3 regions of the Halobacillus seohaensis genome follow, and region 1 is predicted to be linked to each of the others. Evidence: predicted binding sites of a transcription regulator. Region 1 holds the regulator's gene; each other region holds the start of a gene.
The links. Region 1 encodes Rex, which represses fermentation and respiration genes when NADH is low (regulators of the CRP and FNR family bind a similar motif). Its sites were predicted from a motif close to TTGTGAAATATTTCACAA; they were not measured.

Region 1 (3,532 bases):
CATTTTTTCTAGCTGTTTACGACGGCTTTGAGCACGTTTACTCGTAGTTGCTCTGACGATGTTTTTCTGAACGAACTCTTCCATTTGTTTAATTTCGCTCTGTTGCTTTTCATAATGTTTAAGTTCAAGTTCATAATCAATTTCTTTTTGCTTTAAATAATCACTATAATTACCAGTATATTTTTTGGATCCCTGATGAGCAATTTCGTATACTGTGTTAACAATTTTGTCTAAAAAGTAACGGTCGTGCGATACGATAACAACTGCTCCTTGATAACCTGATAGGTAACCTTCAAGCCAGGATAGGGTATCAATGTCTAAGTGGTTGGTCGGCTCATCGAGAATAAGTACGTCTGGCTTCGTTAATAGCAGCTTTCCGAGAGCTAAACGAGTTTTCTGACCACCACTTAATGAAGAAATAGGTGTACTCCAGTCGAAGTTATGAAAATTCAACCCATTTAAGACAGCCTTAATCTCGGCTTCATACTGATAGCCACCCGACAATTTGAAGTAATCTTGTTTATCATCATATGATTTCAACAGTTTCTGATAAGCTTCATAATCTTCTAAAAGGTCAGGGCTGGCCATATTTGCTTCCATTGAACGTAATTCCTTTTCAATGGCTTTCAAATGAGAGAACACATTCTCCATTTCATTCCAAATCGTATCGTTGGATTGGAGACCTGTATTTTGAGCTAAATAGCCCATGGTCACTTCTTTCGGTTTAAAAATATCACCGGTGTCATGAGCCATTTCACCTGCCATCATTTTAAGCAAGGTACTTTTTCCGGAACCGTTTCTGCCAACAATGGCAATCCGATCATTGTTTTGTACATCTAATTTAATATTTTCTAAAATTAACTCTGCGCCAAAGCGTTTCGTTAATTGATTTAATTGCATGAGAATCATGTCGTTTCACCCCAATAAAATAAGTGTATCTTATATACGATGAGAGTAGCAAGGAGAGGTACTCAAGATTGTGAATGATGTAACACTTTCCATTGATTTTTTGGTAAAATAGGAGTAATGTTTGTATAACTAACTGTAAAATTGGTAAAGGAGCAAGTACATGTCTGAATTTACTCATTTTAATCCCCAAGGTCGAGCTCGAATGGTCGATATCTCAGAGAAGGACGATACAGTTCGAACGGCTGTTGCAAGAACAAGTGTTGAAGTCAATGAAACAATTTATAATAAAATTACTAGCGGTGAAGTCGAAAAAGGTGATGTACTTGCTGTATCACAGGTTGCGGGAATTATGGCAGCGAAGAAAACGCCGGACTGGATTCCAATGTGTCACCCCCTACCGTTAAATGGGATCGATGTAACTTTTGATTGGGATCTTAGAAAAGGGTATGCTTTAACTATTCGTGTATCAGTGAAAACAAAAGGAAGCACGGGTGTTGAAATGGAAGCGTTAACCGGAGCATCGGCAACGGCGCTGACAGTTTACGACATGTGTAAAGCAGTAGATAAAGGAATTGTTATAGGCCCAACCTACCTCGAGGAAAAAACAGGAGGTAAAACGGGTGATTATCATAGAGAAGAAGGTCGATGAAAGGAGGTCTTAAAAAGATGGAAGCAGAACATTCAAAGATCCCACAAGCGACAGCCAAACGACTGCCACTGTACTATCGATTTATTAATAATCTACATAGCCAGGGAAAACTGCGAGTGTCTTCGAAAGAACTTAGTGATGCAGTGAAAGTCGACTCTGCAACAATACGTCGGGATTTCTCTTACTTTGGAGCGCTCGGAAAAAAAGGATACGGCTATAATGTAGAGTATTTGCTGTCTTTTTTTAGAAAAACATTAGATCACGATGAAACAACCAATGTAGCTCTTATCGGGGTAGGGAACTTAGGTACCGCCTTTTTAAATTATAACTTTATGAAAAATAATAATACGAAAATTGAAGTGGCCTTCGATGCAAGTGAGAAAAGGATCGGAGAACAGGTAGGTGGTGTGCCGATAAAGCATATTGATGATTTAGAAAAACATATGGAGAACATATCGGTTGCGATTTTAACGGTACCCGCCTCAGCTGCCCAAGGGATAGCGGACCGTCTTGTCGAAGCAGGAATTTCTGGTGTGCTTAATTTTACACCTGCCCGAATCACTGTTCCGACAAGTGTTCGTGTTCATCATATTGATTTAGCTGTGGAACTTCAGGCGCTTGTTTATTTCCTTAAGCATTATCCGTTAGATAACGATGAGGAAGAAGAGGACGACCATTAAGGTTGTCCTTTTTGGCGTTTTAAGGATTTTAATAAATGGGTATAGATAAGATGCTTTGAGTTTGGAAAGTGTGGAGGGACGAGAATGAGCAAGATACCTCAGAAATGGCTAGTCGTTCTATCTGTTCTATTTGGAACATTTACCGTCATTTTAAATAACAGTATGCTTAATCCGATCCTGCCAAGGTTTATTGACGTATTTGATTCAAATGCTGTTTCAGTTGGTTGGATTTTAACGATTTTTATGGTGTCAATGGGAATGACCATGCCGCTAACTGGTTATTTTGGTGATCGGTTTGGTAAAAAGAAAGTTTATCTTGTGGGATTGTGCTTATTCATTGTAGGTTCACTCTCTGGTTTACTATCTCAGACGTTAGCGATGGTAATTATTTCGCGAGCCATACAAGGGATGGCTGGTGGTTTAATGATGCCGATCGCAATGGCGCTAATATTTAATTCATTCCCTCAAAATGAAAGAGGGTTAGCTGTTGGAGTCTATGGTGTAGCTGCAATGGTAGCACCCGCCATTGGTCCAACTGTGGGAGGATTCATGATTCAGTTTTTTGACTGGCCGTGGCTATTCGCTTTTAATATCCCCTTTGGTCTTACGGGATTGCTCTTGTCGGCGAAATTTTTGGAGCCTACGGAAACGGACCCAACAAAACGATTTGATTACATCGGCTTTATGATCATTACGCTTGGTATCGGTTCGGTTTTGTTTGCTCTCGGACGGGGAAGAACCTTGGAGTTGTTAACCGACCCATTGAATATCACCTTGATTGCAGCAGGCCTTATGGCAATTATCGCCTTTGTACTTTATGAAAATCGACAGGAAGACCCGCTCCTTAATTTATCAGTGTTTAAGGTGCCCACCTATTCGGTTTCCATCGTGGTGACATCTGCGGCGTCAATTGGCTTGTTTTCGGGTATCTTTCTACTGCCATTACTTATTCAAAATGTGTATGGGTTAAATGAGGTGATGACTGGTCTTTTGTTCCTTCCAGCGGCAGCGGCAAGTGGTATTTTTATGTCGATAGGGGGAAGGATTTTAGATAAAAGAGGTCCTAAGTATGTTGTTCCGCCGGGTTTAGCTATTATGGCTGCAGCTACGGTTGGTCTAGGTATGCTGAAGTTATCGACACCTTATTGGCTCATTCTTGTGTTAAATACCATTCGTGGGTTAGGGATGGGTATGGGAAATATGCCGGCGACAACGTCAGGGATGAATGCTATTCCCGAGAGTCTTGTAGCACAAGGTTCGGCAATGAATAATATCATTCGGCAAATCTCTTCAT
Region 2 (3,532 bases), on a different contig from region 1:
CTATGCTTAACGAGAAAATAAATCCATTGATTGTTCTAATAGTCTGTGTGTTTTTTATTGTAAGTGTGGGGAAGGCCGTTGAGTATTTTCGTATGACAGAGAAAGATTATTTAAGGGTTGAGGATGAGAGATTTTCATTCTATAGAGGATCCGTGCTGCCTCGTAAAATCATCCCTCTTCATCTTGTGAAGCAGGTGACTCAAGTAAACGATGTCATTTTGCTTAAGTTAGTAAAAGGCAGTGAAAAAGAAATCTATCTAGATTGGTTAGCCGAGAAAGACGTAGATGATTTAAAAAAGGTACTGGCGCAGAGAGTTAACTTTGATAGTAAAAGGACGATTACATAGTAAAGAAGGTGTTTTCATTGATTCGTGTGGCGTTACTTAGTAAGTGGCATGTTCATGCAGTAGATTACGCAAAGCAAGCAATGGAGAATGAAAATATTTCGGTTGAAGTAGTATGGGATGAAATTCACGAGCGTGGAATAGAATGGGGAACGGAGCTTGGCGTACGTTTTGAAGAAGATTTGGAAAAGGTCCTTTCTGATTCTTCTATTGATGGTGTTATTATAACGAATCCTACAAGTGATCATACATCCATTATGGTGGAAGCGGCTAAGCACGGAAAGCACATTTTTACTGAAAAAGTATTGGCCCTGACAGTTGAAGAGTGCGATGAAATCCTTTCAGAGGTCGAGAAAGCAGATGTTGAATTTATGATTTCCCTCCCAAGGTTAGTGGAGGAATATTATTTATATGCCCAAGAGGTAGTGGACAAAGGTTGGTTAGGCCAACTATCGACCATTCGATGTCGTGTGGCTCACAACGGGGCGGTATCAACTGAATTGCATCCAGGTGGATGGCTCCCTCAACATTTTTACGATCGAGAAAAGACGGGGGGTGGGGCTTTAATCGATCTCGGAGCGCACCCGATTTATTTAACGAATCGTTTAGCAGGTCCACCAAAAGCTTTAACAGCTCGAATGCAGTCTGTGTTTAACCCTGATGTTGATGATCAGTCAATTGTTTTTGTGGAATATGATTCAGGTATACTGGGTGTTCTTGAGACAAGTTTTGTATCTGCAGGCAGTCCTTTTCAATTGCAAGTGTACGGAACAGAAGGAACGCTCCTGATTGAACAAAATGAAGTCCGCATCAAGAGTGTCCAATTTAATAGTGAAGATTGGGTGGTTCCTGAAGAATTGCCTGTTCCATTGCCGATGCCAATGGAACAATGGGTGGCTTCAATTGAACATGGACAAGCGCCAACCATTACGAAAGAAGATGCCCTAGAATTGACGTTGGTGAATCAAGCGGCGATTATATCTAATGAAGAAGAACGAAGGGTTGAGCTTAAACAGATAAGGAGATAACCGATGGACGCAATTCTTTAAGGGTTGTGTCTTTTATGTGTGGGAAATAATAATTATATAGGGAACAAACTAACTGTGAACAGGAGCAGTCTATGTTAATAAGGAACAAATAAAGTTCTCTTTCCCAATAAACATTCCCTTGATATCAGTTAAATCGCATAGAACAGCTCTTGATTTGATAGAATGGAGATATCAAATCAATTCTCAAATGACTCTTTATGTACTATAATAACCATGTGAAATATTTCACTAATGAAAATATGTTGGGAGCTATCCATTATGAAGCACCTAAAACAAATCGCCTTCTCACAGCGACCAGTAATAATTTTGCTAGTGATGATCTCCTTGTTAACTGGGGCGGCCATCATCGGACAAGCTTATTATTTCGTCGCGATCGTTGAGGGTGTTTTTCTAAATAATGCTTCTTTTCAAGCTATCACACCGTTAATCATCGGATTATTTGTTGTACTTGCCATTCGGGCAACTCTGACATATTGGTCGGGTCGGACAGGTGTGAAGATGGCAGCCAAAGTGAAGAAGAATTTCAGAAAATCTCTTTTGAGTAAGTACGCGAAAAACCCAGTGCAGGCTTCCATGCAAGGACAGTCAGGAAAAAAAGTGAGTGTACTTATGGATGCTATTGATGACTTGGATAGTTACTTTAGCAGCTATATTCCTCAAATGATTCAAACGGCTATCGTACCTGTGATGATTTTAGTTGCGGTATTTACGCAACACCTTTACTCAGGGTTGATCATGATCATAACCGCGCCATTTATTCCTTTTTTTATGGCTTTAATTGGTGTTATGACGAAAAAGAAATCGGAGGAACAGCTAGATAAGATGGCAGCTTTCTCAGGAAGGTTTCTCGATACATTACAAGGCTTAACGACGCTGAAATTGTTTGGACGTGCTAGAAAACAAAGAGAGCTCATTAAAGAAAGCAGTCTCGGTTTTCGTGACGCTACAATGGGCGTGTTGAAAGTCGCATTCGTTTCTTCTTTGATGCTTGAGTTTATATCGATGCTCAGCATAGGTTTAATTGCGATGGAGATTGCCATTCGTCTTGTTGTATATGAGGGGATCTCGTTCTTCTCTGCCTTTTTTATTTTAATTTTAGCTCCTGAGTTTTATCAGTTGTTAAAAGATGCAGGAAGTGCCTTTCATACAGGTCGTGGGAGTATGGTTGCTGCTAATAAAGTAACAGATGAATTAGAAGAGGACGTGCCAGTTGTGGAGTGGGGATCTGCTCCTCTTGTAACGAAAAATCAGCCACCAGAAGTAGAACTTAAAGCCGTAAGTTTTAGTTATAAAGAAGAAGGTTTTTCTTTACTGAACATTGATACATTTATTCCGGCTTATAGTCAGGTAGCGATTGTTGGACGAACAGGTTCTGGTAAAACGACCCTGCTACATTTAATGGCTGGTTTAGTATCACCTACAGAAGGTCAAGTACGAGTAAACGGAAAAGCCCTATCCGACTATAAAGAAAAGGATTGGTTTGAACAGGTGAGCTATATTTCTCAGCATCCTTACTTGTTCTCTGGGACCATTGCTGAAAATATTGCTGTCGGAGGACCTAAAGGATCTACTCGTGCTCAAGTCGAACAGGCGGCTGAGAAAGCAGGAATTGATTCGTTTATAAAATCGCTTGAGCAAGGATATGATACTTCAATTGGGGAAGCGGGCCGAGGACTTTCAGGTGGAGAAAAACAGCGGGTAGCGATAGCTCGTGCTTTTCTGAAACAGCCATACATTATTCTTTTTGATGAACCGACGACAGGTCTTGACTTGCAAACGGAAAAAATTCTGCAGCAATCGTTACAGGAATTATCACGATCCTCTACTGTCATTACGGTCGCCCATCGTTTGCACACGATTCAAGCGGCGGACCAGATTTTATTATTGGATAACGGGAAACTCATTGGTCGTGGATCCCATGAAGAACTTATTCAAACAGTACCTGAGTATCGAGATATGGTTTCTGTTCAGCAAGGAGGGGAGGCCCAATGAAAGATTTAGGAATCGTCGTCAAGTATGTCCTGCTTGAAAAAAGGGATATTCTACTTTCGATTTTATTTGGTTTTCTAGCTGGAATTACGGCGGTAGGGCTCTTCGCCTCGAGTGGGTATTTAATTTCTAGGGCAGCTTTTATTCCAC
Region 3 (3,532 bases), on a different contig from region 1:
CCAAGATAAAGAAAAAATCTTGAATTCATCCAATAGCTTGTAAAGGAGGGATACTCATGGCCCGTAAACCAAAACACGTACCAGAAACTACCAAGCATTTAAATCGATTTAAATATACGCAAGATCTGGCGATTGAAAAGCCGTTTAACTGGACTCAAATGGTTCGGCTTTTGAAATATGTTAAACCTTACTGGAAAACATTATTACCGATATCAATTATAACTATGCTCATTGCTACAATTGTGCGTTTGGTGGTGCCTATCTTAATTGGTAAGGTAGCTATAGATATAGCCATAGAAAATGATAATACAAATTTATTAATTCAGTTAGTTGTCGGCATCGCGATCATGTATTTATTAAGTTATGTCTCTAATGCGTTAAGAATTAAATATGTGAACATCTTAGGACAAAATGTCATTTATGATTTGCGGCAGCATTTATTTTCCCACGTTCAAAGACTTTCTCATAAGTTTTTCGATTCCCGCTCAGCAGGGTCGATTCTCGTTCGAATTATGAATGATATCAATTCCCTTCAGGAACTATTTACAAATGGGATTATTAACTTACTTATGGATGTTGTGATGCTTACAGGGATTATTGTTATTTTGTTTGCTTTAAACACGAAACTTGCGTTAGCCATTCTAATTATCATGCCGTTGATGTTCTACATTTCAACTAAATTGCGTCAGAATATTAGAAGGTCGTGGCAGCAAGTGCGTATTCAACAGTCAAAATTAAATTCTCATTTAAATGAAAGCTTACAAGGTGTAAGAATTACCCAATCCTTCTCACAAGAACGCGAAAATGCTGAATATTTCGATGGCGTGAACTCAGATAATTTTGAAGCATGGAATGTTGCGACACGCAAAAGTGCCATGTTCCGACCTTTTGTAGAAATGAGCAATGCTGTAGGTACAGTTATTCTGATTTCCTATGGTGCTTTCCTCATTTTGCAAGGGGATATAGAGATCGGTACCTTTGTATCTTTTGCCTTTTTCCTCGGTATGTTCTGGGAGCCTATTTCAAGGCTTGGCCAAATGTATAATCAATTGCTCATGGCTATGGCAGCTTCAGAACGAATTTTTGAGTTTCTTGATGAAGAGCCAAATGTTGAAGAACGTAAAGATGCGATCGAGTTAACAGATATGAGAGGACATATCGAATTTGATCACGTCCAATTTGCCTATGATGAGAAACGGATGGCTCTTCATGATATCCAATTAGAAATGAAACAGGGAGAAACCGTGGCTCTCGTGGGTCATACTGGATCAGGAAAATCAACGATCGCCAACTTAATCAGTCGTTTTTATGATCCGACTAAGGGAGCGGTGAAAATTGATGGCGTGGATTTACAAGATGCTACCATTGATAGTGTTCGCCAGCAAATTAGTGTCGTTCTCCAAGATACATTTATTTTCTCAGGAACAATCATGGAGAATATTCGATTTGGACGTCCAACAGCTTCTGATGAAGAAGTGATAGAATCGGCTAAAGTTGTCGGAGCCGACGACTTTATCAAGCGATTAAAAGAAGGATATCAAACGGAAGTAGAAGAGAGGGGCAATATCCTTTCAGCGGGCGAACGACAGCTGCTTTCGTTCGCAAGAGCTCTTCTAGCAAATCCTCGTATTCTTATTTTGGATGAAGCAACAGCAAGTATTGATACTGAAACGGAAATGAGAATCCAGGAAGCTCTTCGTCGCTTATTAAAAGGACGAACAGCAATCATTATCGCTCACAGATTATCAACGATTCGTGAAGCGGATACGATTTATGTTCTCGAACAAGGCGAGATTTTGGAATATGGTTCTCATGATGAATTAATGGATCAAAAGGGTGAATACTTTGAGTTAGTTAAAGCTCAGTTTCAGATGTTAGATGCTATTTAGATTTTGCATAGAATGCCCGCATAATGAACTAGTTATGCGGGCATTTTTATGTGTGATTATTGTGCTTTTTTGTCCGCACATGTCTAATACTTATTAGTATTGGGTATTGTTAACTAACAAAAAATCTAAAATTTAGACAAACGAATAGTTGTCTTGTAAGATATAGATACAAGTTGTTTGTGAAGTTTGTCACAAAAAAGTCATCAACCATCCAACTATGAATCGCTTTCATAATTTATACTACGAGAAGAAGGATTAGTTATAGAAGTTCCAGGGGGAATAGATATGTTTTTTGAAGATAGCGTCACCATGAGTCGATTGCTCACCTCTTTAACTTTAGCATTTCATGTTATTTTTGCTACAGTTGGTGTTGGAATTCCAATCATGATCTCAATAGCTGAATTTATTGGTATTAAAAAGAAAGATTCACATTTGACTTTACTTGCACGAAGGTGGACACGTGGAATGACGATTACGATTGCTGTCGGTGTTGTAACCGGTACCGCAATTGGTTTGCAATTATCACTTTTATGGCCTAGCTTTATGCAAGTTGCAGGTAATGTCATTAGTTTGCCTCTCTTTATGGAAGTCTTTGCTTTCTTTTTTGAAGCTATTTTTCTAGGAATCTACTTATACACTTGGGATCGATTTAAAAATCCTATGTATCATTGGTTGTTATCCATTCCAATTGTAATAGGTTCGACATTGTCAGCGTTCTTTATTACAACGGTAAATGCTTTTATGAACACACCCCAAGGATTTGAAATGGATGGAAACACGGTTACAGAAATCAGTCCGTTAGCAGCTATGTTTAATCCTGCGACACCTACCAAGGTATTCCATGTTGTTGCTTCGTCTTATTTAACTTCGGCAGCTATCCTGGCAACGATTGCCGCCGTGATTATTTTAGTGAAAAAAGGATCGGAGTATCATAGAAAGGCTCTGAAACTGACGGTAACAGCAACCTTTATTTTTGCTATAGCGACAGCGATCGCCGGTGACTTGTCTGCTAAATTCTTAGCGGAACATCAGCCGGAGAAATTAGCCGCTGGAGAATGGCATTTTGAAACAGAAGCTGGGGCCGACCTCGTTCTTTTTGGATCCCTAAATGAAGATAATGAAGTTGAAAATGCGATAACGATACCGAAGGGGCTTAGCTTTTTGGCCTACGGTGACTTTAATGCAGAAGTAGAAGGTTTGAATGAAGTGCCTTCTGATGAACAACCGCCACTATGGATTCATTATATGTTTGATTTGATGGTTTCGATCGGATTTTATGTTTTGGGAATCTCGATGTTATTTCTGCTATTCTGGAAGGTTAAGAAATGGAATGAGGAAAACAGGTTATTGTTATGGGGAATTGCAACCTTAGGCCCTCTCTCTATGCTTGCCATTGAATTTGGCTGGATTTTTGCGGAAGAGGGTCGTCAACCTTGGATTTTAAGAGGAATCATGACGGTTGCAGAAGGAGCTACAACGTCCGATCATGTTGGACTAATGTTTATTCTTTTTTGTGGTCTTTATTTTGTTTTGGGGGCAGGGTGTTTGCTCGTTCTTCGGAAAATGTTTAAAAATAATCCAGCAGAGGCTGAATTTGAAGAGCGTTACCCTGAAGTAGCAGCAACGAAGGAGGAGGACTAACA

Region 2: cydD (thiol reductant ABC exporter subunit CydD) is a predicted target of Rex. The motif match lies at 1,607-1,624, and genes of this name have one in related genera.
Region 3: ACFQIC_RS05790 (cytochrome ubiquinol oxidase subunit I) is a predicted target of Rex. The motif match lies at 2,067-2,084, and genes of this name have one in related genera.

Annotation. Positions count from the first base shown of each region.
Region 1 is NZ_JBHSZV010000040.1:104,447-107,978, reverse strand. Features, by position in the region: gene ACFQIC_RS15660 (ABC-F family ATP-binding cassette domain-containing protein) at 1-909, opposite strand, end outside; gene moaC (cyclic pyranopterin monophosphate synthase MoaC) at 1,070-1,558, shown strand; gene ACFQIC_RS15650 (redox-sensing transcriptional repressor Rex) at 1,576-2,238, shown strand; gene ACFQIC_RS15645 (MDR family MFS transporter) at 2,323-3,532, shown strand, end outside.
Region 2 is NZ_JBHSZV010000034.1:95,751-99,282, reverse strand. Features, by position in the region: gene ACFQIC_RS13925 (hypothetical protein) at 1-347, shown strand, start outside; gene ACFQIC_RS13920 (Gfo/Idh/MocA family protein) at 356-1,372, shown strand; gene cydD (thiol reductant ABC exporter subunit CydD) at 1,652-3,385, shown strand; gene cydC (thiol reductant ABC exporter subunit CydC) at 3,382-3,532, shown strand, end outside.
Region 3 is NZ_JBHSZV010000013.1:265,950-269,481, reverse strand. Features, by position in the region: gene ACFQIC_RS05800 (ABC transporter ATP-binding protein) at 1-43, shown strand, start outside; gene ACFQIC_RS05795 (ABC transporter ATP-binding protein) at 57-1,889, shown strand; gene ACFQIC_RS05790 (cytochrome ubiquinol oxidase subunit I) at 2,175-3,530, shown strand.